4 regions of the Streptomyces sp. BYX5S genome follow, and region 4 is predicted to be linked to each of the others. Evidence: riboswitches for the same ligand, from Rfam matches in the RefSeq annotation. Region 4 holds a riboswitch; each other region holds the start of a gene.
What was found. Region 4 has a riboswitch for cobalamin ahead of ACYBSK_RS09255 (cobalamin biosynthesis protein). Riboswitches for the same ligand answer to the same signal wherever they lie in the genome.
Positions count from the first base shown of each region.

Region 1: linked by a shared signal. The riboswitch ahead of nicT (Nickel transporter NicT) and the one ahead of ACYBSK_RS09255 (cobalamin biosynthesis protein) in region 4 are both predicted to bind cobalamin.
Region 2: linked by a shared signal. The riboswitch ahead of ACYBSK_RS06610 (prenyltransferase/squalene oxidase repeat-containing protein) and the one ahead of ACYBSK_RS09255 (cobalamin biosynthesis protein) in region 4 are both predicted to bind cobalamin.
Region 3: linked by a shared signal. The riboswitch ahead of ACYBSK_RS13130 (ABC transporter substrate-binding protein) and the one ahead of ACYBSK_RS09255 (cobalamin biosynthesis protein) in region 4 are both predicted to bind cobalamin.

Region 1 covers NZ_CM138829.1:3,147,617-3,154,491, forward strand. The annotation lists gene ACYBSK_RS14305 (hypothetical protein) at 1-485, opposite strand, end outside; gene ACYBSK_RS14310 (GTP-binding protein) at 865-2,871, opposite strand; gene nicT (Nickel transporter NicT) at 3,044-4,162, opposite strand; cobalamin riboswitch at 4,194-4,424, opposite strand; gene ACYBSK_RS14320 (inorganic diphosphatase) at 4,428-4,853, opposite strand; gene ACYBSK_RS14325 (GNAT family N-acetyltransferase) at 4,996-5,487, opposite strand; gene rho (transcription termination factor Rho) at 5,518-6,663, opposite strand.
Region 2 covers NZ_CM138829.1:1,473,332-1,480,206, forward strand. The annotation lists gene ACYBSK_RS06590 (ECF transporter S component) at 1-439, opposite strand, end outside; gene ACYBSK_RS06595 (ABC transporter ATP-binding protein) at 436-2,172, opposite strand; gene ACYBSK_RS06600 (energy-coupling factor transporter transmembrane component T) at 2,169-3,284, opposite strand; gene ACYBSK_RS06605 (SCO2322 family protein) at 3,289-3,963, opposite strand; gene ACYBSK_RS06610 (prenyltransferase/squalene oxidase repeat-containing protein) at 3,960-5,189, opposite strand; adenosylcobalamin-variant (AdoCbl-variant) riboswitch at 5,292-5,367, opposite strand; gene ACYBSK_RS06615 (MBL fold metallo-hydrolase) at 5,583-6,641, opposite strand; gene ACYBSK_RS06620 (aldehyde dehydrogenase) at 6,830-6,875, shown strand, end outside.
Region 3 covers NZ_CM138829.1:2,874,588-2,881,462, forward strand. The annotation lists gene ACYBSK_RS13105 (metallophosphoesterase) at 1-873, opposite strand, end outside; gene ACYBSK_RS13110 (PIG-L family deacetylase) at 1,023-1,856, opposite strand; gene ACYBSK_RS13115 ((2Fe-2S)-binding protein) at 2,024-2,728, shown strand; gene ACYBSK_RS13120 (ABC transporter ATP-binding protein) at 2,753-3,544, opposite strand; gene ACYBSK_RS13125 (FecCD family ABC transporter permease) at 3,541-4,647, opposite strand; gene ACYBSK_RS13130 (ABC transporter substrate-binding protein) at 4,644-5,675, opposite strand; cobalamin riboswitch at 5,706-5,832, opposite strand; gene ACYBSK_RS13135 (hypothetical protein) at 5,910-6,587, shown strand; gene ACYBSK_RS13140 (PepSY-associated TM helix domain-containing protein) at 6,696-6,875, shown strand, end outside.
Region 4 covers NZ_CM138829.1:2,046,071-2,052,945, reverse strand. The annotation lists gene ACYBSK_RS09285 (hypothetical protein) at 1-93, opposite strand, end outside; gene ACYBSK_RS09280 (alpha/beta hydrolase) at 215-1,345, opposite strand; gene ACYBSK_RS09275 (class II aldolase/adducin family protein) at 1,426-2,094, opposite strand; gene ACYBSK_RS09270 (lysozyme) at 2,291-3,037, shown strand; gene ACYBSK_RS09265 (inorganic phosphate transporter) at 3,243-4,517, shown strand; gene ACYBSK_RS09260 (hypothetical protein) at 4,534-4,755, shown strand; cobalamin riboswitch at 4,865-5,008, shown strand; gene ACYBSK_RS09255 (cobalamin biosynthesis protein) at 5,046-6,002, shown strand; gene ACYBSK_RS09250 (cobyric acid synthase) at 5,999-6,875, shown strand, end outside.

The sequences.
Region 1 (6,875 bases), 1.1 Mb from region 4:
GCCGCCCGGTCCCACGCCTTGTAGAAGCGCATGACGCGGTCGGGGGAGCAGCCCGCGAGCTGGGCGAACCGGCGCGCCGACACCTTGGCCGACTCCCCGGCGGGCTGCCCGCCGGGCCGGACGCTGCGGGCCACCTTCAGGGCGAAGGCCCAGCCGCCGGTGCGGGCGTAGACGCCGAACTCGTGGGCGTCGAGGGTGATGGACTCCGGTACGTCGCCGGGGGCCGGGTCGTCCTCGGCGCCGGCCGCGTCGTCGACCTCCGCCACGTCCGCGGCGGCGGCCTCGCCCGTGGGCCCGTCGGCGGCGACGTTCTCCGTGGGCGGCGTCCAGAAGTGGCCGGACTCACCCTCGGGCTGGGCCGTCTCCTCGTGCGCGGGCGTCGCGGCGGCGCCGTCCGCTTCGACGGACGGCGCGGGCACGGTCTCCGCGGGTGCGGCGTCGCCGGAGGGGACGGCTGCGTCGGACGAGGCGATGGCTACGGACACGTAGGCACTCCTGAGTGATCGGGCGCGTGCGGGTTGACGAGCCACTTTATCGCTCCGATTGGGGCGTTTTGCGCGCGAGTTGCCCTGACGGCGCGGCGCACTCGCGCGGACGCCGGAACGGGCCCGGCCGCGGGCGGTGACAGGGAGGGTGACATGGACGGGCCCGCCATTCGCGGCTCCCCCTTCTGCGAACAGCGGGCCCGGCCCTCGGCCTCGACCGTGTTCCGCGGCGGGAGGGCGAGGACACGGGAGGCTCGTGACAGAAGCATCTCAGGGGAGCCCCGCCGTGTACGGGGGCCAACGGGCCCTCACGCGGGGCCGAACGGCCCGGATGCCCCGGACCGACCCGACCCCCGCCCCGGCCCCGGGGTGACCGGCCTCACACCTGCCGGACCCCCGCCCCGCGCACCACCCGCAGCAGGTACTCCTTGCGGTGCAGCGGGTCGTGGTCCGTGCGGGCGCGGCGCGGCGCGTCCTCGCGGACCGGGGCGTAGTGGTCGAAGGCGGCCTCCAGGACGCCTTCGCCGCGGGTGAGCGCGGGCAGCTGCCGCTCCAGGGCGCGCACCCGTGCCGCGGGGATCACCCCGTCGACCGCGGTCCACGCCCCGCCGTCGGTGCGTTGTCCCGTCGGCACGGCCCGCAGCCGGGTCAGCGCGGGCAGCACCGCCCCGTACAGGTCGGCCGGGATGTCGAGGCGGAAGCGGTGCATCGGCTCGCAGACCGCGGTGCCCGCGCGCGCGAGCGCGCTCATCAGGACCAGGGGCGTCAGCCCCCGGAAGTCGCCCGCCGTGCTCGACATCGACTTGTCGAAGACGGCGTGCGCGTGACTCTGCCGCGGCGCGTACCCGGAGCGGAACAGGGTCACCGTGCAGTCGGTGACCTGCCAGCCGTGCAGTCCCTGGCCCAGCGTCCGGTGCACGGTCTCCTCGACGGCCTTGATGAACGCCGTCGGGAGCGAGCCGAGTTCGATGCCGAGGCGGAACGCGACGCCCGCGCCGACCGGCGCCGGATCGATCCGCAGGCCGACGGTCGCGAGGAACGGGTTGCCGTCGTCCTTCATGGCCTCGGCCGCCGAGCCGGAGCCGGTCGGCCGCTCGACGCACAGCGGCGTCGACTCCCGGAACGTCGCGTCGAGGCCGAACTTATCGGCGAGCGTGGCCTGCACGACCTCCTTCTGCACCTCGCCGTAGAGCGACAGGAAGACCTCCTGGCGGACGTCGTCCTGGCGCAGACCGATCAGCGGGTCCTGCTCGGCGAGCAGGGTGAGCGCGGCGAGCAGCGCGCCCCGCTGCTCCGGCCGCCCGGGGTCGATCACCGTCTCCAGCGTCGGAGGCGCGAAGTGGTGCTCCTTCACCGGGACATGAGGTGCGCCGAGGTCGTCGCCGACGCGTACGCCGCCGAGCCCCCACAGCCGAGCCACCTGTCCGGGGCCCGCCTCCGCGACCGGCGCGTCGGCCCCGTCCGCGAAGACCCTCACCCCCGTCACGCGGTCCTCCCCGCCGCCGGGCAGTGCGAGCCGCTCACGCACCCGCAGCGTCCCGGTGAACACACGGGCGTAGGCGATCTTCTCCCCGGCGGGCCCGCGCTCGACCTTGAACACGCGCGCGGACAGCGGGAGTCGGGGCCGTTCCTCGGCCGGTGGCAGCAGGCCCGTGATGCCGTCCACGAGGGCGTCGACGCCCGCGCCCGTCATCGCCGAGCCGAAGTAGACCGGATGCGCCTCGGCCCGTCCCGTCCGCTCGGCGAGCGCGTCGCGCAGCCGCCCGTACGTCACCGACTCCTCGTCCTTGACGTACGCCTCCAGGAGCGCGTCGTCACCGGCCGACAGCACGTCGACCAGGTCGGCGCGGTGGGCCGCGTCCCCGGCGCCGTACGCCACGCAGTGCGCGGTCCGGCCGCCGAGGCCGCGCGCCACCGTGTTCATCGGCACCACGGCGGGCGTGAGCTTGGCGCGCAGGTCGGCGAGGAGCGGGGCCTCGCGGGCGCCGCCGCGGTCGACCTTGTTGACGAACACCAGCGTGGGGATGCGCAGGCGGCGCTGCGTCCGCATCAGGACGCGGGTCTGTGCCTGCACGCCCTCCACGGCGGAGACGACGAGCACCGCCCCGTCGAGCACCCCGAGGACGCGCTCGACCTCGGCGATGAAGTCCGGGTGGCCCGGTGTGTCCACGAGGTTGACGGTCGTGTCGCCGACCGGGAACGACACCACGGCCGACTTGATGGTGATGCCGCGCCGCCGCTCCAGGTCGAGGGAGTCGGTGCGGGTGCTCCCGTCGTCGACGCGGCCGAGTTCGTCGGTCACCCCGGCCGCATGCAGGAGGCGCTCGGTGAGGCTGGTCTTACCGGCGTCGACGTGCGCGAGGATTCCAAGGTTCAGCGATGCCACAAGCAGTCGTTTCCTTGAGGGAAGGGGATGCCACGGCGGCGGAATCCGCGGTGGCCCTCGGAAGGAACTGCACTGCAGTGCGCATGGATCGGTCCTCACGCTCGGGGGTGTGCGCGGCCGGCTGCCGCGTGGAGCTCAGTGCAGCAGCCGGCCGCGCGCCCCGGCAACCGATTTACGCGCCGTCGGCCACTCGCGCCGACCACCGTTGCTCGACCCGCGCGAGCCGCCAGTAGGCGATCGCCGCCGCCCACACGACCACGAACAGGCCCACGATCACGTACCCGACGTTGTCGAGGTCCAGCCCGGCGATCCAGCCGGTGACCGCGTCGGTGAGGTCGAGCTTGTCGTGGAGGACGCCGACGAGTTCGATCGTGCCGATGAAGAACGCGACCGCGATCGACAGGCCGGTGATGGTGAGGTTGTAGAACACCTTGCGCACCGGGTTGGAGAACGCCCACTGGTAGGCGAAGTTCATGAACGTGCCGTCGAGCGTGTCGAACAGGCTCATGCCCGCGGCGAACAGCAGCGGCAGGCACAGGATCGCGTACCACGGAAGGCCCGCCGCCGCGCCGCTGCCCGCCATCACCATCAGCGTCACCTCGGTCGCGGTGTCGAAGCCGAGACCGAAGAGGAAGCCCAGCGGGAACATCTGGCCGGGCCGGGTGATGGACCTGGTGAAGCGGCCGAGGATCCGGTTCATGAACCCGCGGGAATCCAGGTGCTCTTCGAGCTCGCGCTCGTCGTAGGAGCCCGCGCGCATCGCCTTGAAGACCTTCAGGATGCCCATCAGGGCAACGAGGTTGAGCGCCGCGATGAGGTACAGGAACGTACCCGACACGGTCGTGCCGACGACCCCGAGCACCTGGTGGGTGGTCGAGCCGTCGTTCATCAGGGTCCCGGCGAGCGCCGCGCCGCCCGCGACCAGGGCCGCCATGGCGACGACCACGCTGGAGTGGCCGAGCGCGAACCAGAAGCCGACCGAAACGGGCCGCTTGCCGTCGGCCATCAGCTTGCGGGTGGTGTTGTCGATGGCCGCGATGTGGTCGGCGTCGAAGGCGTGCCGCATGCCGAGCGTGTACGCGGTGATGCCGAGGCCGATGCCGAAGGCCTTGTTGTCCACTTCGTAGTGTCCGGGGACGACGAGCAGGAAGAGCACGCCGAACGCGACGACGTGCAGCGCGGCGATCACCGCGATCAGTCCGGCCGTGCGCAGCGTGTCCTCGCGGCGCCAACGGAAGGCGGGGGGTGGGGAGTTCGGGGCAGGGGTCGGGGAGTTCCCGGGCAGGGTCATGCGTCGATCACGCTCCAGCACCTCGTGGATCACTTCGTGAGATGCCGTGGCCGGTCTCCTGGCTTACGGGCGTGCCCGCCGCTCCGGCCTTCCCAGCGGCTGGTGTGCCGCCAGTGGCGTACAGGATGGAACGGCGCGCCCCGGCCGCGAGACGTGAAGGACGCGCGGTCGGAACCCGATCACAGTGGCGAGGGCCGCTCCGGAATGGTCCCTTGAGGGGACGTCACCGGTCTTCCCGAGCACCACGGCCCGACCACCCTACTACCTACCGTTGGGCGCGCTTTCGGGCCCGCCTGATCTCCTCGTAGGCCTTGTCCCGGCCCTCCCAGTGGGAGCCGTCGACGGATTTGCCCGGTTCGAGGTCCTTGTAGACCTCGAAGAAGTGGGTGATCTCCAGGCGGTCGAACTCGGGGATGTCCTCGATGTCCCGGGTCGCCTCGTGCCGCGGATCGTGTGCCGGGACGCACAGCACCTTCTCGTCCGGGCCCTTCTCGTCGCTCATCACGAACATGCCGATCGCCCGGCACTCGATGGCGCAGCCCGGGAACGTCGCGTCGCCGGTGAGCACGAGGGCGTCGAGCGGGTCGCCGTCGCCGCCGAGCGTGCCCTCGACGTAACCGTAGTCGGCGGGGTACTGCGTCGACGTGAACAGCATCCGGTCCAGCCGGATCCGGCCGAGATCGTGGTCCATCTCGTATTTGTTGCGGGATCCCTGCGGGATCTCCACGATCACGTCGAACGCCTCGGCGCCTGCCTGACTGCTGCCCAATGTGGCCTCCTTGCCGCATTCCGACGCCACGAGTGTGCGCCGTGCGCGGCGGAGGCGGAACCCCTCAGGCGGCCGGGGGAATGGTGAATTCGAGTTCGGGCCGGTCCCAGGCGACGGCCGGTGGACGGGCGAGCACGGTGCCGGTGCGGCGCGCGCCCACGCCGGTGTAGAAGCCCTCGGCGGGCGGGTGCGCGACGACGCGGACGTGGTCGAGGCCGGCGGCCCGCGCCCGCTCCCGCATGTGCGCGACGAGCAGCCGGCCGATGCCGCGGCCCTGCGCCCGGTCCGCGACGAACATGAGGTCCAGCTCGGGCGGCGCGGTGAGCAGCGCGTAGAAACCGAGCACGACGCCCTCGTCCTGGTCCACCGCCACGTGCACGTCGTGCGTCTCGATGTAGTCCGGACCCACGCGGTACCCGGCGACCATGGCGGCGTACTGGCCCTCGTAGGCACGGGAGCCGCGGACGAGGCGGGTGAGGCGCTTGGCGTCCCGTGCGGTGGCCCGCCGGACGGTGACGCCGGGCGCCCCGCCACGCCGCGTCGTGCTCGCGTTCATACGTCGAGTATTACGTATCCGGACCCGGGGCTACGCCGTGGGCACCGTGGCGTGGGCCTGGCGCAGGAACGCCGCGTTGTCCGGCGTCCGGCGCAGCTTTTCCAGCAGCGCCTCGTACGACGCGGTGCCGTCCCGGCCCTGGAGGGCGCGGCGCAGGCCCCGGGTGGCCGCCAACTCGGAGGCGGGCAGCAGGAGTTCCTCGCGGCGGGTGCCGGACGGGGGGAGGTCGACGGCCGGGTGCACGCGATGCTGGGCGAGCGTGCGGTCGAGGCGCAGCTCCATGTTGCCGGTGCTCTTGAGCTCCTCGAAGAAGTAGTCGTCGGCGCGCGAGCCGGTGTCGACGAGGGCCGTGGCGAGGATCGTGAGCGATCCGGCCTCCTCGGCGTCGCGGGCCGCGCCGAACAGGCGCTTCGGGCCGAGCAGCGCGGCCGCGTCCACGCCGCCCGACAGGGTGCGCCCGCCCGACGACGCGGCGTTGTTGTGCGCCCGGCACAGCCGGGTCAGGGAGTCGAGGAGGATCACCACGTCGCGGCCCTGCTCGGTGAGGCGCTTGGCGCGCTCGACCGCCAGCTCGGCGAGTGCGATGTGCGCCTTCGCCGGGCGGTCGAACGTCGAGGCGTACACCTCGCCGCGCACGGAACGGCGCATGTCGGTGACCTCCTCGGGGCGCTCGTCGACGAGCAGCACCATGAGGTGCACCTCGGGGTGGTTCGCGGCGATCGCGGCGGCGAGCTGCTGGAGCAGCACCGTCTTGCCGGTCCTGGGCGGAGCGACGATCAGGCCGCGCTGCCCCTTGCCGACGGGGGTGAACAGGTCGACGACGCGTCCGGCGAGCCCGGCGGCCGGGTGCTCCAGGCGCAAGCGCTCGCTGGGGTGGAGCGGGGTCAGGTCGGCGAAGCGCGGGCGGCGGGCCGCCGCTTCCGCGGGGGCGCCGCCGACGGTCTCGACGGCCGCGAGGGTGCCCGGCTTCGCGCAGGCGCCCTCGATCAGGTCGCCCTTGCGCAGGCCGAGCCGGCGGATCAGACGCGCGGGGACCTGCACGTCGTGGGGCGTGGGCTCCAGGTCGGCGGCCCGCAGGAAACCGTGCCCGTTCCCGCCGATGTCGAGGACGCCGGCGGCGCGGACGGGTGTCTGTTCTTCAGGTGGGGTGGTCTGGCTGATGGTCGTGGTGGTCATGGTGATCACGGGGTCCTTTCGCGGACGGTGCCGCGGGAACGAGAGGCGTGCGAGAGCGGGAAGGGGAAGGGATCCGGCGAGAGGCAGGGGCGCTGGAGTCCGCGTGAGGACACGCCCCGCGGCCGGGGAGAACCCGGTGTCGCGGCAGCGGGTGAAGAGCCCGCCAGAAGCCGCTGACCAGGGTTGGTGCGCGCTGTGTGGCGACGTGGAAC
Region 2 (6,875 bases), 570 kb from region 4:
CCGAGGTGAACATGCTGAGCGAGCCCAGCACGAAACCGAAACCCGGGCCGAGGACCCGGCCGCTCAGCACCATCAGGAAGAACATCGGTTCGAGCCCGGCGGTGCCCGCGCCGATCGGCCGGAGCGCGGCGCCCGCGGCCGCCAGCACGCCGAGCATCGCCACCGCCTTCGGGCCCAGGCCGGACTCCGAGATCGTCGCGGCGACCACCGCCACGAGGAGGACGAGCAGCGCCGCGAACAGCCAGGGCGCGTCCTGCGCGTGGGCGTTCACCTGGGAGCCGGGGCCGGTGATCAGGGGCCAGCCGATGCCGACGACGCCGACCGCGCTGACCAGGAGCAGGGCGGCGATGGAGCGGGGGCCGAGGCGTACGGGATCGGCGCGGCCGGTGTGCGGCGCCGCTGGCGGTGACGGTGACGGTGTCGGTGTCGGTGTCGTCACGTCAGTGCCTCCCGTACCTCGGAGACCGTGAGCCACTTCTGCGGCGCCAGGATCTTCGCCACCTGCGGGGCGAAGGAGGGGGACGAGGTGACGATGTCGGGGGTGGGGCCGTCCGCCACGATCTCGCCGTCCGCGAGGATCGCCACCCGGTGGGTCAGCTCGGCGGCCAGTTCCACGTCGTGCGTGGCCATGACGATGGCGTGGCCCTTGGCCGAGAGGTTCCGCAGGATCGCGATCAGGCGGGACTTCGCGGCGTAGTCCAGGCCGCGGGTGGGTTCGTCCAGGAGGAGGAGGGGCGGGGCCGCCGTCAGCACGATCGCCAGGGCGAGGGTGAGGCGCTGGCCCTCGGAGAGGTCGCGGGGGTGGGTGTCGTCCGCGATGCCGGGGAGCAGGTCGGTGAGGAGGGCGCGGCAGGTGCCGGGGGTGGCGTGCGCGTCCTTGTCCGCGGCCGTGCATTCGGCGGTGACCGTGTCGGCGCAGAGGAGGTCGCGGGGTTCCTGGGGGACGAGGCCGACCTTGCGGATGAGGTCGTGGGGGGTGGTCCTGTGGGGGGTGGCGTTGCCGACGTGGGCCGTTCCCGTGGTGGGTTTGATCAGGCCGACGAGGGTGGAGAGGAGGGTGGATTTGCCGGCGCCGTTGCGGCCCATCAGGGCGAGGATTTCGCCGGGGGCGACCGTGAGGCCCACGTGGCGCAGAGCTTCTACCCGGCCGCGGCGTACGCCCAGGTTCTTCGTCACGGCAAGCGGCGTTGCGGCCACGGGGCTCCGCCCCGGACCCCGCTGCTCAAGCGCCGCAGGGGCTGAAAAGCCGCGGCGCTGCTTCCTGCCCCGCCGCTCGATCGCCGCAGGCGCTGAAAGATCGGGGCTCCGCCCCGGGCCCCGCTGCTCAATCGCCGCAGGGGCTTGAACTGCCGTGGTTGAGGCCAGGCGGTTGCGCAAGGGGCCCGCCGTGCGGCGGGCGTTGCGGACGGTCAGGGGGAGGGGGGTCCAGCCGGCGAGGCGGCCGAGGCCCACCACCGGGGGGTACACCGGGGACACCGCCATGACGTCGGCCGGGGCGCCCACCAGCAGGGGCGCGTCCGCGGTCGGCAGGAGCGCGACCTGGTCCGCGTACTGGATGACGCGTTCCAGGCGGTGTTCGGCCATGAGGACCGTGGTGCCCAGGTCGTGGACCAGGCGTTGCAGGACCGAGAGGACCTCTTCCGCCGCTGCCGGGTCCAGGGCGGACGTCGGCTCGTCGAGGACGAGGACCCGCGGGTGCGGGGTGAGGACGGAGCCGATGGCGACGCGTTGCTGCTGGCCGCCGGAGAGGGTGGAGATGGGGCGGTCGCGGAGGTCGGCGAGGCCGAGGAGGTCGAGGGTCTCCTCCACGCGGCGGCGCATCACCTGCGGGCTGAGGCCCAACGACTCCATGCCGTAGGCGAGCTCGTCCTCCACCGTGTCCGTCACGAAGTGGGCGAGCGGGTCCTGGCCCACCGTGCCGACGACGTCCGCGAGTTCGCGCGGCTTGTGGGTGCGGGTGTCGCGCCCGGCCACCGTGACCCGCCCGGCCAGCGTGCCCCCGGTGAAGTGCGGGACGAGGCCGCTCACCGCACCGAGAAGCGTCGACTTGCCCACGCCGGACGGGCCCGCGAGGAGCATCAACTCACCTTCCGGAACGTGCAGTTGGATACCGCGGACCGTGGGGTGCGCGGCGCCGTCGTACGTGACGGAGACGTCCTCGAAGTCGATCATGACGACGCCTCCGTCGGCTGGTCGGGAACGGGTGCGATGAAGGCCGGGAGCAGGCCGAGGGCGATGCCCGCCGCGGGCCACAGCGGCAGCGTCGGCGCCGCGAGCGGCACCACCGGCGGCTGGAGGGCGGCCGGGTCCTGGGTGCCGGTCCAGATCATCAGCGCCGCGGCCGCCACCCCGGACGCCGCGACCAGCCACGCCCGGACGCCCCAGGCATCGGGCCGGTACCGGGTGCGCACCGTGCGGCGCCCGCCCAGCCACAGCCCGCCGAGCGCCGCCGCGACCCCGGCGAGGAGAACCGGCAGGCCGTAACCGGCTCCGGAGGACGCGAGCAGACCGTACGTGCCCGCGCACACCCCGATGAGGCCGCCCAGCGTGAGCACGGCCGTCGCCCGGCGCACGCCCTTCGGGACCTCGGCGGTACGGCCGTAGCCGCGCGCGTCCATCGCGGCGGCCAGGGCCACCGAGCGTTCCAACGCGCCCTCCAGGACCGGCAGTCCGACCTGGAGCAGGCCGCGCAGACCGCTGTCCGGGCGGCCGCGCAGGCGCCGCGCCGCCCGCAGCCTGCGGACGTCCGCGATCAGGTTCGGGGCGAACGTCATCGCCACGACGACCGCGACCCCGGCCTCGTACAGCGCGCCCGGCAGGGACTTGAGGAGGCGGGACGGGGAGGCGAGGGCGTTCGCGGCGCCGACGCAGATGAGGAGCGTGGCCAGTTTCAGGCCGTCGTACAGGGCGAAGACCAGGCCCTCCAGGGTCACCGGGCCGCCGATGCGCACCCCCTCCGCCCAGTCCGGCAGCGGGACTTCGGGGAGGGTCACCAACAGGTGCGTGCCGGGGATCGCCGAGCCGAGGAGTGTCGCGAAGACCAGGCGGATGCCGAGGACGGCCAGCGCCAGCTTCACGAACGCGCCGTACGAGCGCGCCCACGGCGCCTCGGTGCGGCGCGCCGCCACCACGTACCCGGCGACACCGATCAGCAGCGCGAGCAGCAACGGGTTCGTGGTGCGGGACGCGGCCGTGCCGAGGCCCAGCGCCCAGATCCACCAGGCGCCGGGGTGCAGGGAGTTGGAGCGGTGGGCCCGCGGGGCGCGCAGCGTACGAGCGGACATGCGGTCAGCCGCGGCGGCGTCGGGCCCGGACACCCGCCGCGACACCGAGCACGACCACGGCGGCGATCCCGGCGAGGAGACCGACGGAAGGACCGCCGTCGTCGCCGTCACCGCCGTCGCCGGACGGCGCCGCGGAGTCCTTCGCCGTCTCCGGGGCCTTCGACTCCGACTTCGACACCTGCTCGCCGCAGCCCGTCTCCGGGTAGCCGGAGATCGCGCACAGCATCGCGCTGCTGTCGTAGCGCAGCGGCTTCGCGACCGCGGCCAGCGCGTCGGCGCTCGTCGCGTCCTCGGCCACCTGCGCGCATTCGGTGCGCGGCCTCGGCGGGGTCTCGGCGCCGGGGGCGTCGGCCGCCGTGCCGGAGTCGATGACGAGGGCGATCCGCTTCTCGCCGTCCTTGGCCGGGGTGTCGGCGCAGACCTCGTCGAAGTCGGTGGTGCCGCGCGGCTGCTTCGCGTCCTTCGAGTCCTCGCTCACCGCGAAACGGAAGCCCTGCACGTCGCCGTCGTCCGGCCTGGTCTGAGAGGGGCCCGTCGTCGCGTACGTCCACGAGCCGCCGTCGCGCTCCCAGAAGGACCAGTACCGGTACCCGGCGGCCTGCGCGGGGGCCGCCGCCACGGCCGCGAGGAGCAGCGCCAGCACCGCGACGACCAGCGCGGCCGGCCTGCGAGCGGTCACGGCTGCTGCTTCTTCCGGCCGCTGAACAGGAAGCCGGCGCCCACGGCGGCGATGAACATCACGCCGATGATCCACCAGTTGGTGCCGCTGCCGCCGTCGTCCTTCTTCTCGTCGGAGTCGGAGGCGGACGACGTGGTGGAGGCGGGCTCGGGGCCGGTCTTGTCGAGCGCGCTCACCAGGTCCGTGCCGCCGAAGTCGCGGGGGTCGTTGCCGGTGGCGTGCGCGGCGAAGATCAGCTCGGCGTAGGCGGCGGGGCCGGTCTGCGCGGCCCAGTCCTTCGCGTTCTTCTCCAGCCAGGCGTACGAGTTCTTGGTGGCCTTGATGCCCTCGGCCGCGGCGACGGCGGTGACCGCGTCGGCGGTGTTGCCGTAGTCGGGCTGGTCGGTGGCGCCGGCCAGCTGCGACTTCAGGTACAGGTGGGTGTCGAGCTGGTTCTGGAGGTACACGGCGCCGTTGTGCGCCACGGTCTCGGCGCTCTTGCCGTCCTCGCAGGTGTACGCGTCCGGGGCCGTGCCCTTGCCGGGCGCGAAACCGGTGCCGAGGGCGCCGAGCACGCCCGCGGCGGTGGCGTCGGCGTTCGCGGCGAGCTCGCCCTTCTTGTCGGGCTGGTAGGCGAGGGCGCCGCCGTCCTTGCCCTTGGCGCAGGGCAGGGCGAGCGCGGCGAGGGCGTCGGCGCCGGTCCTGCCCTTGCCGGACTTCACCTCGGTGGGCTTCTCGCCGGCCGCGGTGAGGGCGCCGATGGCGACGGACGTGGAGTTCGCGTCGCTGTCCGTGCCGGGGCTGTAGCCCCAGCCGCCGTCGGCGTTCTGGTTCTTCTTCAGCCAGTCGACGCCCTTGGCGATCTCGCCGTCGCGGCCGCCGACCGCGGCGAGGGCCTGGACGGCGGCCGCGGTGCTGTTGCTGTCGATCTTCGTCTTGCTGTTGCAGGGCTCGGTGGGCTTGGCCCGGAAGGCGGCGAACCCGCCGTTCTCGCACTGCTGGCCGGCCAGCCAGTCGACCGCCTTCGCGGCCGGCTTCACGCCCACGGTGTCCTGGGCCACGAGGGCGAGGGACTGGCGCCAGACGCCGTCGTACGTGGGGTCGCTCTTGCCGTAGAGGCCCGAGGGGACGACCACCTTCGGCGAGGGGGAGGCACTGTCCGCACCGTCGGCGAACGCGGCGTGCGCGCTCACGGCGCCGATCGCGACGGTCGCGGCGATGAGCGCGGCGCTGCGGCGAATGTTCATGGTGGGGCGGGTGCCTCTCCCTGCGGGGAGCGGGGTGGCGCGGCACGTGAGGGTGCCGGGCGGCTCCGCTCCGTATTCCTCGACGGTGCTGGGCCGAGCGCGTACGTATGAGGCATTCCGGCTGTGACGGTTGCGGGTCAGCGCCGGATTCGCACCGGCTTCCCCTCGTACGTACGTACTGACGACGTCCTCACTGTACCCGGCACCGCGCCCCACCCCCGGGGCTCCGCCCCGGACCCCGCTCCTCAAGCGCCGGAGGGGCTGAAAGATCGGGGCTCTGCCCCGGACCCCGCTCCTCAAGCGCCGGAGGGGCTGGATATGGGGCGCCGGAGGGGTAGGGGGTGGGACGTCGGAGGGGGAGGAGGTGGGGCGCCGGAGAGGGAGGGGGTGGGGTCAGGGGGTGGTGACGTAGGTGGTGGGGGTGGTGCCGGGGACCTGTTCCACGCGGCCCGACTTCTCCAGGCGGCGCAGATGCGCCTCCGCTTCCGAGACGGCGATGGTGCGGGAGCCGTAGGGGATCTGGGACCAGGGGCGGTTCCACTCCATGCGTTCGGCGAGCTGCCAGGGGGTGAGGGGAGTGGTGAGGAGGGTGAGGAGGCCGGTGAGGCGGTCCTCGTGGTGGGCCAGCAGCTCCGTCACGCGCGCGGGCGCGTCCGCGAAGGCGTGCTGATGCGCCGGAAGGACCTCCGCCGGGTCCAGGCGCCCCACCCGCTCCAGGGAGTCGAGGTAGTCGCCGAGCGGGTCGGTCACGGTGGCGTCGTCCGGGTCCTCGTACAGGCCGATGTGCGGGGTGATCCCCGGGAGCATGTGGTCCCCGGAGAAGAGGCGGCCGTTGCCCGCACGCCCCGAGGGGTGCTCCTCCTCCAGGTGCAGGCACACGTGCCCGGGAGTGTGGCCCGGCGTCCAGATCGCGCGCAGCCGCCGCCCCGGCAGGTCGAGGAGGTCGCCGGGGGTGATGGTGCGGTCGGGCAAGGCCGGTGAGAATCCAGGGAGTTGGCGCGGTTTCCCGGAGTCGCGGGCCGCGAGGAGCGGGGCCACGTGGTCCTCCGGCGCCCCGGCCGCCGCCAGCTTCGCGGCCATGAAGGCGTACCACCGCTCCGGCCGGTTCTCGCGCGTGCGCCGTACCACCGCCACGTCCGCCTCGTGCATCGCGATCCACGCCCCGGACGCCTCCCGCACCTTCCCCGACAGGCCGTGGTGGTCCGGGTGGTGATGGGTGATCAGGACACCGGTGAGTTCGGCGACATCGGTGCCGCAGGCCGTGAGGCCGTCGGTCAGGGTGTCCCAGGACGTCGGGTCGTCCCAGCCGGTGTCGATGAGGACGGGCCCGGCGTCCGTGTCGACGAGGTAGACGAGGGTGAAGCCGAGAGGGTTGTCGGGGATCGGTACGCGGATGCTCTGCACGCCCCCGCCGTGATCGGTCACCTGCGTCGTCTCCGGCGCCTTCGTCATCGGGCTCCCTCCACCGGTGCGGTGTTCCAGCCGAACTTCCGCCACTGTACGGGAAGTTGTAGAACTTGTTTCAATGGTCGCCCCGGCGAACCGTATCCCGCGTCCCCGCACCACCCTTCCGGATCGTTACTAGAACTGGTATCAGTTCTGAAACACCGTCAGAAATGTCGTGCGTGAGGATGCCAGCCATGACCGAGCTCGTGGAACACGGACAGCTGTTCATCGGCGGGGAGT
Region 3 (6,875 bases), 830 kb from region 4:
GGACTCGGCGGTGACGTCGTCGACGCCGGCGACCACGAGGGTGTCGCCGCCGCGTTCGAGCAGCACATGGCGGTTGCGCAGCGGCTCCCAGCCCAGCTCGTCCATGAGGTCGACCCAGCCCTGGGCCTCGCTGTAGTACTCGTGGTTGCCGGTGACGTAGACCCGGGCGTGCGTCGCCCGCACCGTGCCCAGCGGGGTGGCCTGCGCGCGGCGGCGTTCGGCCGTGCCGTCCGCGATGTCACCGGTGTGGCAGACCAGGTCCGCCTCCAGCGTGTTGGCCGTCTCGCACATCCGCGCCGACCAGCGGGCGCGGTCGAGTGGACCGTAATGGGTGTCGGTGATCAGGACGACCCGGATGCCGTCCAACCCGGCGCCCAGGCGCGGCAGTTGTACGTCGAGGCGTCGCACGCGCGGCACGCGGCGGGCCTCGACGTACCCCCAGCCGAGCAGCACGGCGGTCACGCCGAGGACGGCCCAGGTGACCAGGCGCGCCCGGTCCTGACCGTCGCCGACGCCCGCCACGGCCAGGGCGAGCCGCAGCAGGACGCCGAGCAGCACGGACCACGTGAACAGCACCCAACTCCCGCCCAGCAGCGAGTCACCGACGATCGCCGCCCGGTCCCGCTGACGGCGGCCGTGGCCGCGCGTCATCGCCAGCGGCATGGTGACCAGCCCGACGGCGAACAGCGCGGTGCCGGTCACGGTGACGGGAAGCGGCCAGTGCTGGCCGCCGTACAGGAGGACCCAGCACGGCACGGCCCACAGCAGGAACGGGGCGATCAGAGGGATGTAGCGCATCAGGCGCCGCACTCGGCTCGGCGGCGCGCCGTGCGCTCCGCTGTCGGCGGATCGGGTGTCGCTGGTCTCGGTCACGCTTCGCCTCCTGAGGATCTCCGGCGACCTTCTGAGCTTCTCCGGCGACCCGAGATTACGTCCTGCCCCCGGACCGGCCTCACTCCCGGCGGGCGACGGCCGCCCCGCCCCCCGACGGCGTCCAAGGAAGAGGCGAGCCTGCGGCAGTCCTAGCGCAGCCCTGCGAACAGGTCGTCCTCGGGGAGCGGGGCGCCCGTGGAGTCCTGGACGCGGACGAAGGTCTCCACGCCCATGAACTCGCCGAACCGCTCCTTGCCCATCTTGAGGAAGAAGATGTTCTCGCCCTGACTGGCGTGCGCGGCCAGGGCGTCGAACTTCTGGCCGCTGAACGCGGTCGTGTCCACCCACGTGGTGATCTCGTCGTCGGGCAGCCCGATCTCGGCCATCGCGGCGGCCTCGGCGGGGTCCGGCTCCGGCATGTCCGGGTGGAACTCGCGCATGATCTCGCCGAACCGCTGCATCCCCGAGCGCGGCATCGTCGTCCAGTACACCTTCGGCGTCAGATCGGTCAGCTCCACCGCCGCCATCGTGATGCGGTGCGCCTGAATGTGGTCGGGGTGGCCGTAGAAACCGTTCTCGTCATAGGTGACGACCACATCAGGACGGTAGTGCCGCATCAGCTCCGCGAGGCGGGCGGCACCCTTCTCCACGGGGGTCTGCCAGAAGGAATCGGGCGCCTCGTTGCTCGGCCAGCCGATCATCCCGGAGTCGGCGTAGTCCAGCATCTCCAGGTCGCTGATCTTCAGGGCCTCGCAGCTCGCCTCCAGCTCCTGACGGCGCATCGCGGCGACGGCCGCCGGGTCGTGGCCGGGCTCACCCGGCTTCACACCTCCCGGCCCGTCACCGCAGCCGCCGTCGGTACAGGTCACGAGCACCGTACGGAAGCCTTCCGCCGCATACCGCGCGAGGACGCCTCCGGTGCTGGTGGCCTCGTCGTCGGGGTGGGCGTGCACGGCCATGAGCGTCAAAGGGCGTTCGGTCATGAAACAGTCCTCCTGCGGGAATGTCGTTCGGTCGGGCGGGGCGCGGTGCACGCACCAGGACCCCCGGCTGATGCAACCGCGCAGGCCGGGCCAAGTGTTCCCGGTGCGGCGGATTGGTCGTCCGGGGCGTCCTGCCGTCCGGGAGCCGGGAGCTGGGGAGGGCGTGCGTGAGTGAGAAGGCGGGTGCGGTGGACCAGGACGATACGGCGTGGGCGTTGCGCGAGGTGGGCCGGCTCGGCGGGTTCTTCGTCCTACCCACGACCGCGGAGGCGAGAGGCCCGTCGCTGGGCGGCGCCCGCGCCTCGGCCCGGTTCGCCGCCCTCGCCGCGTCGGTCACCACCCGCTACGCCACCGACGAGGCCCGCATCGGCGTCTCCATCGCCCACCTGGGGCTCGCCGCGCGCCTGTGGTCCCCCGTCATGGCCTGCGCCCTGCTGCACGGCGTCGTTCCTGACCTGAGCGGCCTGCGCTGGGCGGACGACGAAGGGTCCGCGCTGTGTCTCCCCGATCCGACCGGCACGGCCGTCAGCGGGACCGGGGCCGTCGACGCGATGTACGAACAGGTGGACGCGGTGCTGCGGCCCGTGGAGCGCGGCCTGACCATGAAGATCGCGCCGCGGCTGCTGGACGGGAACGTGGCGTCGGCGCTCGTGGGCACGGCCTCCGTGCTCTACCGGGCCCGCCCCGACCTGGGCGAACCGATCGTGCGCTGCACGAAGGAGCTGCTGGGGCGGGGCCGGTTGCGGGGCACCGGGGAGCTCGTGGGCGGGGACGGGCCGGGGCGCGTTCCGGCGTTCCGGCGGCGCAGCTGCTGTCTGTACTACCGGGTGCCCGGCGGCTCGAAGTGCGGTGACTGCTGCCTCGCCGACTGACGCGGCAGCAGCCGACCCCGCGCCTCAGCCCGCCGGGCCCCCGTCGTCCGGCAGGTACGTGACCTGCGGCCTGCGCGTGCGCGGATGGACGGCGACCTCGGCCGCCACCTCGTAGACCTCGGACAGGAGCCCGGGGGTGAGGACCTCGACCGGCGGGCCCGCGGCGACGACCGCCCCGGCGCGCAGCACGTACAGGCGGTCGCAGTAGTGGGCCGCCAGGTTGAGGTCGTGGAGGGCCACCAGGACCGTCGCGGGCAGCCGGCGCAGCGCGGAGAGGATCTCCAACTGATGCCGGATGTCGAGGTGGTTGGTGGGTTCGTCCAGGACCAGGAGGGACGGCTGCTGGGCCAACGCCCGTGCGATCAGGACGCGTTGGCGTTCGCCGCCGGAGAGCCGGTCGAAGGGGCGCTCGGCCAGCGCGACGGCGTCGACGGACGTGAGTGCCGCGTCGATCAGCGCCGCGTCCCGCGCGGTGTCGCCCGCCAGTAGCCGCTTGTGCGGGGCGCGGCCCATCGCGACGACCTCACGCACCGTCAGATCCACGTCCGCGCCCGCGTCCTGCACGACGGCGGCCACGGTCCGGGCCACGTGGCGCACCGGCAGCGCCCACGCGTCGGCGCCGGCCACCCGTACCGTCCCCGCGTCCGGGCGCAGCACCCGGTAGACGGCGCGCAGCAGCGTGGACTTGCCGCTGCCGTTCGGGCCGACGAGACCGATGGTCTCGCCCGGCCGGGCGGTCAGCGAGACGTCGTCGACGAGCCGCCGCGCGCCCGCGCTCAGCGTGACGCCCTCGACGTGGAGTTCGGCCGCGGTCATCCGACACCTCCCGCGTCCCGGCGGCGGGCGTCCCGCCGCATCAGCCACAGGAAGAACGGGCCGCCGCACAGCGCCGTCAGCACCCCGACGGGGATCTCCATCGGCGCGGCCACCGTACGGGCCGCGATGTCCGCCCACACCAGGAAGACCGCACCGCCGAGCGCCGCCGTCGGCAGCACCCGCCGGTGGTCGCCGCCGACGAGCAGCCGCACGATGTGCGGCAGCATCAGGCCGACGAAGCCGATCGGCCCGGCCGCCGCCACCAGGACACCGGTGACGAGCGACACCAGCACGAACATGCGGGCGCGGAAGCGGGCCACGTCCAGGCCCATCGTCGTCGCGGCCTCCTCGCCCGCGAGCAGCAGGTTCAGGTTCGGCGCCTGCACCATGAGCACACCCGTGCCGAGGAGCAGGACGAGCCCCGGCAGCCACAGCGTCCCCCAGCTCACCCCGCCCAGACCGCCCAGCGTCCACGCGAGCACGGTCCGCGCCTCGTTGCCGCGGTCCGTGGTGAGCAGCAGGAGGTTGAGCAGCGCGCTGAGGACGGACGCGACCGCGACTCCGGACAGGATCAGCCGGCCGGAGGTGATGCGGCCGCCGGTGCGGGCGGTGGCGTAGACGAGGACGAGCGCCCCGAGCGCGCCCGCGAACGCGGACACCGGCAGCGACAGCGCCCCGAACACGCCGATCCCGAACACGAGGACCGCGACCGCGCCGAGCGAGGCACCCGAGGAGACGCCGAGCAGATACGGCTCGGCCAGCGGATTGCGCACCAGGGCCTGAAGCGCCGTGCCGACGACCGCGAGACCGGCGCCGGTCACCGCGCCGAGCAGGACGCGCGGCGCCCGCACGTCCAGCACGATCGTCTCCCGCGCCCGCGACCAGTCCCCGGCGCCCCACCAGTCGGCGCCCAGGGCGTGCGTGACGATGCCCCACACCTGACCGGGCGGCACCCGCACCGAACCGATGGCGACTCCCGCGGTGAGCGACACGAGGAGCAGCGCCGTGAGCAGGACCAGGGTGGCGGTGAGCCGCGCGCCCTGACCGAAACGCCGTTGCCGCGTGACCGTCCGCGGCTCGTCGACCGCTGCGGTGGCCGTCACGCGAAGCTCTCCGGGTGCAGCCCGCGCGCCAGGTCCTCGACCGCGTACGCGGACCGGACACCGACCAGCGTCGCGGTCAGCGGCAGCACGACGAACCGTTTGTTCTTGATGGCGGGTACGTCCGCGAGGGCGGGCTGCGCGAGCAGGTACCGCTTCTTCTGCTCCACGCTCTTGTCGCCCGCGTAGTCGTAGATCGCGATCACTTCGGGCCTGCGCTCGACGACCTGCTCCCACGACACGTCGCCGAACACGTCGTCCAGATCGGCGAACACGTTGCGCCCGCCCGCCTGTTGGATCAGCTGGGTGCCGAGGCCCCGGCCGCCCGCGGTGAACGCCGACTTGTCGCCGCTGTCGTACACGAACACGGGGACGTCCGGGGCGTCCTCGACGGCGGCGGCCGCCTTCGCGACCCGGCGCCGCAGCTCGGAGACGAGGGCGTCGGCGCGCTCGGAGACACCGAAGATCCGGCCGAGGGTGCGTATCTCGGCGTAGGTGTCGCGCATGGTGACGTTCTTGCCGCCGCAGTACTCGCGGTTGAGGTACGTGTCGATGCCCGCGTCGGCGAACGTGGCGCGCGAGCGGCCCTCCTTCTCGTCGAAGGCGCTCGCATAGCCGCCGTAGACGAAGTCGGGCTCCGCCTCCAGCACCTTCTCGAACGAGGGCGCCTTCCTTGCCAGTTCGGGTACGGAGGCGAAGTCCTCGCGCAGGTCCGGCAGGACGGCGGAGTCGGGGAACGCCGTGCCGACCATGCGGCCTCGCAGGCCGAGGGAGAGCAGGAGTTCCGCCGGATGCTGATGGATGGTCACCACGCGCGACGGCGGCTTGTCGTACGTCGTGGTGACGCCGCAGTTGTCGACGGTGACGGGGAAGCCCTTGGCGGCCGCGGCCTTCGGGCGGTTGTCGGCGCTCCCGGAGTCCGGCCCGGAGGGGCCGCAGCCGGCGGTCAGTACGGTCGCCGACAGTGCGGCGACCGTGGCCGCGACACGGGCGAAGCGAGAGCGATGGGGACGGCTGGAACCGTCGTACACGTGAAGCCTCCTACGGAGTCCGCGCTCCTCGGAATGGGCCCGCGACGGACCAGTGGCCTGACTTCCGGGAGGGCGCGGACGCGCGCTTCCCGGTCACAGTGGCGGGACCGTGCCGGATTCGCACCGGCTTCCTGTCATCCGTCGCGGCGATGACCTGCTGATCCTATGCAGCGGCTGACCAAAGACAAAGACAAGGCAAACTGGCGCTCGCCCTGATGCCAAGATGGGGCGGCCATGACTTCAGGCTGGGGTGCCCGCGCCGGACGGGCCGCGATGTTCGCGGCCGTCTGCGTGCTGCTCACGGCGCTGGGGCACACGCTCATGTCGGGCGCGGCGATGCCGTGGTGGGCGCTGGGCGCGGCGTTCGCGGTCACCGGTGCGGTGGCCTGCGGCGCGGCCGGGAGGGAGCGGGGGCTCCTGCCGGTGGTGGGCCTGGCCGTGGTGGCGCAGGGGGCGCTTCACCTGTTCTTCTCGTGGGCGCAAGGGGGTACTGCCGCGCACGCGCACGGTGCGGGTGGCGGGGGCATGTCCGGGATGGGGCACGCCGCACATGACATGGGCGGCATGACGGGTTCGGGCATGTCGCCGACGGACATGTCGCCGACGGACATGTCCGCCACGCACATGTCGCTGACGGACACCTCCTCGGTCGGCATGTTCCTGGCCCACCTGCTCGCCGCCGTGCTGAGCGGGCTCTGGCTCGCGTACGGGGAGCGGGCCGCGTTCCGGGTCGCGCGGGCCGTCGTCCGCCGTATCGCCGCGCCCCTGAGGCTTCCGCTGCGGGTCCCGACTCCGCCGCACCGCCCCCGCATGCCTCTGCGACGCACGCGGCGCGACCGCGCACCGCGTGTCCTCCTCCTCGCGGACACGATCACCTCCAGAGGGCCACCCGCACGGGACGCTGTCGCCTGACGACAGCCGGTTCGAGTCCCATGCACCCCTTGCACCGGATCCGGTGCGCCCAGGGCCGCGCAGGCCCGCGCCCGGACTCCGTGCTGCCCAAAACACTGGAGGACCACGTTGTCCGTCACCTCAGAACCACGCCCCGCTGAAGAGAGCCCGCAGGCTCCGCCACCCGGCCGGACGACCGTCAGGTCGGCGGCGTCGTCACTGCGCCCGCTGGTGCGCCGACTGCACTTCTACGCAGGGGTGTTCGTCGCCCCGTTCCTGCTGGTCGCCGCCGTCACGGGGCTGCTCTAC
Region 4 (6,875 bases):
TGCGGCCACGGGCCGCGGGGTCGGGGCGGCCAGGGGCTGGCGGCGCGGGCTGACGAGTCGGAGCCGGGAGTCGCGCGGAGTACGGGACGTCACGGTAGGCAGTCTCGCGGTTGACGGTCCGTTTTCCCAAACGGGCGGCCGTCAGGCCTGTTTCGGGGTGTTCTGTGCCGCCGCTCCGGGACGGGCGTCCCCGTCCAGGACCCCGTCCCGGCCGTCACATGAGGGGGGTCAGGAAGCGGCGGAGGGCTTCCTCGTAGGCCTTGGCGTCCGCGTTCCACATCGCGTTGTGCGGCGCGTCCTCGACCTCGTGGAGGGCCACCAGGTCGGGGCGGGCGTCCGCGAGGGCGCGGGAGAGGTGCCAGGGGGCGACCTCGTCGGCGGGGCCGTGGACGAGGAGGGTGGGGACCTTGAGGGCGCGGGGGTCCGCGGCCGCGAGGAGGAGGCGGTCGCGGCTGAGGCCCGTGCGGCCCTGCGCGGCGCGGACCCCGAGCGGGAGCAGCGGACCCGGGGTGCGGCGGGCGCGGGCCAGGGCGCGCAGGGTGGCCTCCCAGCTGAGCACCGGTGAGTCGAGGACCAGCCCCTTGATCCGGTCGCGCAGCGCCGAGTGGGCCGCCGCGTGCAGGGCCATCGCGGCGCCGGTCGACCAGCCGAGCACGATGACGTCGCGGGCGCCGTAGCGCACGGCGTAGCGGATCGCGGCGTCGAGGTCGCGCCACTCGGTCTCGCCGAGGTGGTTCAGGCCGTCCGGGGAGCGGGGCGCGCCGAGGTCGCCGCGGTAGGCGAGGTCGAGCACCGGGAACCGGTGGTGGTGCAGGAACTCCATGAGGTTCATGGGGTGTTCGCGGGTGGTGCCGAGGCCGTGCACCGTGATCACCCAGGTGTCGCGGACGCCGGGCACGAACCAGGCGGGCAGCGCCCCGAGCTCGCCGGGCACGTCGACGTCCGCGTGGTCGAGGCCGAGCGCGGACTTGGGGTCGCCGATGTGCACCTGGGGTGTGAGCCAGGCCCTGGCCCCGGATTCCAGGGTGCCGTGGGTGACCCGCTCCAGGCGGCGGACGACGGTGTCGGCGGAGTGGGGCGCCGACTCGACGACCGGGCCGACGACCGCGTGGTAGCCGTCGCCGTGGAGTCCGTACGTGCCGGGGCGCTGCGAGGCCAGGTCCCGGGTGAGGGTGATCTGGCCCGCGGCCGTGGCGTGCACGGTGAGTCGCGGTTCGGTGGCCAGCGGCCGGCCCGAGGGCGCTTTGAGCGCCGCGTCGCTGGCCAGACGGCCCGCGGCGATCGCGGCGGCCGAGGCTCCTATCACTGCGGTGACGGCTGCGGCCGTCGCTTTGGCGGTGCGCACCCGTCCAGTGTCCGTGTCCGCGCCCGCCGCGGCCAGTGGGGCGACGGCTCGGGGTGACGCGGAGGGTCCTCGGGCGGGTGCTAGGCGGGTCGCTGCCCGTATCCGGTCAGCCGCTCCTCCACCTCGCGGAGCTGCTCGGCGGTGAGCAGGGACGGGGTGAGGCCGGGGACGGAGTGGGCGGTGAGCCAGAGGCGGCACATCCATTCGAGCTGGGCGGTGCGGTCGTACGCGGCGGCGAGGGTGTCTCCGTAAGTGAGGGTGCCGTGGTTCTGGAGCAGGCATCCTGTGCGGTCGGCCAGCGCGACCAGCATGTTCTCGGCCAACTCCTCGGTTCCGTACGTGGCGTACGGGGCGACCCGGACGGGTCCGCCGAGCGCCGCCGTCATGTAGTGCACGGGCGGGAGTTCCGGCACGAGCGTGGAGACCGCGGTGGCGTGCACGGCGTGGGTGTGGACGACGGCGCGGGCGGCGGTGTGCCGGTAGACGGCGAGGTGCATGGGGAGCTCGCTCGTGGGCCTGAGGGTGCCGGCGCGCCGCTCGCCGTCGAGGCCGACCGCGACGAGGTCGTCCGGGCCGAGCTCCTCGTAGGGGACGCCGCTCGGGGTGACGAGGACCGTGTCGCCGTCGTCGCCCGGCACCAGGACCGAGACGTTGCCCGAGGTTCCGACGACGAGGCCGTCGGTCACCGTCCGGCGGGCCGTCGCCACCAGGTCCTGCCATGCCGCGCCGAGTTCCGGGAGCTGTGTCATGGCGCGCATCCTGCCAGCCGCCGGGCGGACGGCCGGCTGAGGTGAGGGCGGATCCAGCAACTCCGGAAGCCGCCATATGGTGATTCATCCGCTTCTGGCATTGATTGGCTGATCTTTGACGGGCAAGTGGTGATCTACCGCTACTCTCTGGGTGATCTCAGTGGATTTGTCTCGCACGTCGCTTTCGGGGGAAACCATGGTTTCTGGTCGTACGCCGCTTCCGCGCCGCTCCCGCCTCGCCGCGTTCACGTCCGTCGCGGCGCTGGCCGTAGGCGGGACCCTGCTCGCGGAACTGCCGGCCCAGGGCGCGGGCAAACCGCGCGGGCACGACGTCTCCTCGCACCAGAAGAAGGTGAACTGGCAGAAGGCGAAGGAGAAGGGCGCCCGGTTCGTCTACGTGAAGGCGACCGAGTCGACGACGTACCGCAACCCCTACTTCTCGCAGCAGTACGACGGCGCCCGGAACGCGGGCATCATCCGGGGCGCGTACCACTTCGCACTGCCCCACAAGTCGTCCGGCACGGCGCAGGCCTCGTACTTCGTGCGCAACGGCGGAGCGTGGCGCGGGGACGGCTGGACACTGCCGCCCGCGCTCGACATCGAGTACAACCCGTACAGCAAGAAGCACCCCTGCTACGGGCTGCGGAAGTCCACGCTGGTGTCCTGGATCAAGTCGTTCAGCGACCAGGTCGTGCGCAGCACCGGGCGCCGTCCGGTCATCTACACCAACACCCGGTGGTGGCAGAAGTGCACCGGCAACAGTCCGGCCTTCGCGAGCAACCACGCGTTGTGGCTCGCCCGGTACGACGCGAGCGCGGGCGCACTACCCGCGGGCTGGACGTACTGGACGTTCTGGCAGTACGACAACAGCGGCCGGCTCCCGGGTGATCAGAATCTCTTCAACGGCTCGACGGACCAGCTCAGGCGGTTCGCGAGGGGGTAGCCGAAGGTCCCGGCCCTTCGGCCCTGGAGCCCACCGTTCCGGGGCCGAACGGCCCTCGAACCGGAATCGGCGGGACCGTCGCGCGGGAAGCGGAGAGATCGCCCTCCGGTTCGGGTCACCAGTGCGCCCGACCCAGTTCATCTTCCGTTCACTCGGGCTCTTTACGTTCCGAAGAACCACTGACGTCCAACCGAAGCCTGGGTAAATGGAACACATCACGCTGCTCCTAGCGATCGTGATCGTTACCGCGCTGGTCTTTGATTTCACCAACGGTTTCCACGACACCGCCAACGCGATGGCTACGACCATCTCGACGGGCGCCCTCAAGCCGAAGACGGCGGTGGCCATGTCCGCCGTGCTGAACCTCGTCGGAGCGTTCCTCTCCGTCGAGGTCGCCAAGACGATCTCCGGCGGCATCATCAACGAGGACGGCCTCAAAACAGAGGTCATCTTCGCGGCGCTGGTAGGCGCCATCCTCTGGAATCTGCTGACCTGGCTGCTCGGCCTGCCGTCCAGCTCCTCGCACGCCCTGTTCGGCGGCCTCATCGGCGCCGCGGTCATGTCGATGGGCTGGTCCTCGGTCAACGGCGGCACCGTCGTCACGAAGGTGCTGCTGCCCGCGGTGGCCGCGCCGCTCGTCGCCGGCATCGCCTCGATGCTGGCCACCCGCCTCACGTACCGCATCAGCAGGAAGACGGACGAGAAGGCGACCGCCAAGGGGTACCGCGCCGGGCAGATCGCCTCCGCGGGCCTCGTCTCCCTCGCGCACGGCACCAACGACGCGCAGAAGACGATGGGCATCATCACCCTCGCCCTGATCACCGGTGGCGTGCTCGCGCCGGACGCCGACCCGCCGATGTGGGTCATCGTCTCGGCCGGTGTGGCCATCGCCCTCGGCACGTACCTGGGCGGCTGGCGCATCATCCGCACCATGGGCAAGGGCCTCACCGAACTGGCGCCGCAGCAGGGCTTCGCCGCCCAGACCAGTGCGGCGACCGCGATCCTCGCCTCCTCGCACCTGGGCTTCTCGCTCTCCACCACGCAGGTCTGCTCCGGCGGTGTGATGGGCGCGGGCCTCGGCCGCAAGGGCGGTGTCGTCCGCTGGTCGACCGCCACCCGGATGTTCGTCGCGTGGGGTCTGACCCTGCCGGCCGCCGGTCTGGTGGGCGCGGGCGCCGAGTTCCTGACCAAGCAGGGCCCGTGGGGCGTCGGCCTCACCGCCGCGCTGCTCGTGACCGGCTCCGCGGTCATCTGGAAGCTGTCGCGCCGCAACTCCATCGACCACACCAACGTCACGGCGGACGACCCGCACGGCGAATCCGCGCAGGAGGCCCCGGGTGTCGTGACGACCGCGATCGCCTCGGTCAGCCCGCCGCCGGTGGGCACCGTCGAGCCGGTCGAGTCCGAGGCCCGGATCCCCGTCCAGCCGAAGGCCGGAGCGGTGAACGACCCCGCGCGCGCCGCCGGCGCCACGCTGTAAGGAAGCAGGAGCAGCTATGAAGATCGACTGGGCGGCCCTCGGCTCCGTGTTCGGCGTCAGCCTCGTGGTCACCGTGGCCCTCGTGGGCCTGTTCACCCTCGGCATCGTGAGCCTGTCCAAGCGGGAGTCGGCGGCGCAGCGCGGCGGTTCCGCGGCGGTCGCGACGTCCGGGGCCTACCTCTGCTTCGCGCTCTGCGCGGCGGCCGTGGTCTACGGGATCTCCCTGATCGTGGCCTGAGAAGGCCGAGCCCCGAACCAGGCGGGCGGGGTGCGGGACGTTTCGGCGTCCCGCACCCCGCCCGCTCGTGTCACCCCACCCGCGTACGCCTGAACAGCAAGTTGACGTGCCAACTCGGAGCGTGGTGGACTTCCCCCGCCATATACGGCAGCAGTTGAGGAAGCCGGTGCGAATCCGGCGCGGTCCCGCCACTGTGAGCCCCCTTCTTCCGGATGGGGCGAGCCAGGAACTCTCGCTGCCGGTCTCGTCGAACCAGGGCGTGGACACCCTGAGTGAGGACACCCACCGCCATGTTCGCCCCGCGCGGCAACTGGCGGCACGAGCGCGTGTACGCGTGCGGTGCCGCCGTCGGAATCTTCGCCGACCTCCTTCTTGGTGATCCGCGCCGAGGGCACCCCGTCGCCGGTTTCGGCCGCACCGCGGGCGCCGTCGAACAGGTGCTGTGGCGGGACCACCGGGGCGCGGGCGCCCTGCACACCGCGGTGTGTGCCGGTGGCGCCGCCGCTCTCGCCGCCGCCACCGCCCGTCTGGTACGCCGTTCCCCCGCCGCCTCCGTCGCGCTGACGGCCGCCGCGACCTGGGCCGTCGTCGGGGGCACCTCGCTGGGCCGGGAGGCGCGGGCCGTCGGCTCCGCGCTGGAGGCCGGGGACGTGGAGCTGGCGCGGGAGCTGCTGCCCCGGCTGTGCGGGCGCGACCCCGAGGGCCTCGACGCCGACGGGATCGCGCGCGGCGTCGTCGAGTCCGTCGCCGAGAACACCTCCGACGCCGTCGTGGGCGCGCTCGTGTGGGGCGCGCTCGGCGGGGTGCCGGGCCTGGTCGCCTTCCGCGCGGTGAACACGCTCGACGCGATGGTCGGCCACAAGTCCCCGAGGTACCGGCGGTTCGGCTGGGCCTCGGCCCGCCTCGACGACGTGGCGGGCTGGCCGGGGGCGCGGCTCACCGGGGTCCTCGCGGTGCTCGCGGGCGGCCGCCCGAAGGAGGCGCTGGCCGCGTGGCGGGCCGACGCGCGGCGTCACCCCAGTCCGAACGCCGGCGTCGTCGAGGCCTCCTTCGCGGGGGCGCTCGGGGTGCGGCTCGGCGGGACGCTGGCGTACGGCGGGCGGGTCGAGCACCGGCCGGTGCTGAACGAGCCGGGGCGCGCCGTCGAGGTGCGTGATGTGGATCGGGCCGTGCGGCTGTCACGGCGGGTTTCTCTGTTGGCGTTGGGAGTCTGTGTGAGCGGGCGGTTGCTGTGGGCGCGACGATGACGGGCGGGGGGCTCCTCGTCGCGGGGACCACCTCCGACGCCGGGAAGAGTGTCGTCACCGCCGGGATCTGCCGGTGGCTGGTGCGGCAGGGCGTGAAGGTCGCGCCGTTCAAGGGGCAGAACATGTCCCTGAACTCCTTCGTGACCCGCGAGGGTGCCGAGATCGGCCGGGCGCAGGCCATGCAGGCGCAGGCCGCCCGGGTCGAGCCGAGCGCGCTGATGAACCCCGTCCTGCTGAAGCCGGGCAGCGACCGCAGCAGCCAGGTCGTCCTCATGGGCAAACCCGTGGGCGAGCTGAGCGCGCGCGGCTACCACGGCGGGCGGCAGGCGGCGCTGATGGACACCGTCGTCGGATGCCTGGAGGAACTGCGGGCCACGCACGACGCCGTGATCTGCGAGGGCGCCGGATCGCCCGCCGAGATCAATCTGCGGCGCACCGACATCGTGAACATGGGGCTCGCGCGGGCCGCCCGGCTGCCGGTGCTCGTCGTGGGCGACATCGACCGGGGCGGGGTCTTCGCCTCGTTCTTCGGGACGACGGCGCTGCTCGCGCCGGAGGACCAGGAGCTGCTCGCCGGGTACCTGGTGAACAAGTTCCGCGGCGACGTGAGCCTTCTCGAACCGGGGCTCGACATGCTCAAGTCCCTCACCGGGCGGGCGACTTACGGTGTGCTGCCGTTCCAGCACGGCCTCGGCATCGACGAGGAGGACGGGCTGCGGGTCTCCCTGCGGGGCGCCGTCCGGGAGTCGGTCGTGGCGCCTCCCGTGGGCGAGGACGTGCTGCGGGTCGCCGTGTGCGCGGTGCCGCTGATGTCGAACTTCACCGATGTGGACGCGCTGGCCGCCGAGCCGGGAGTCGTCGTGCGGTTCGTGG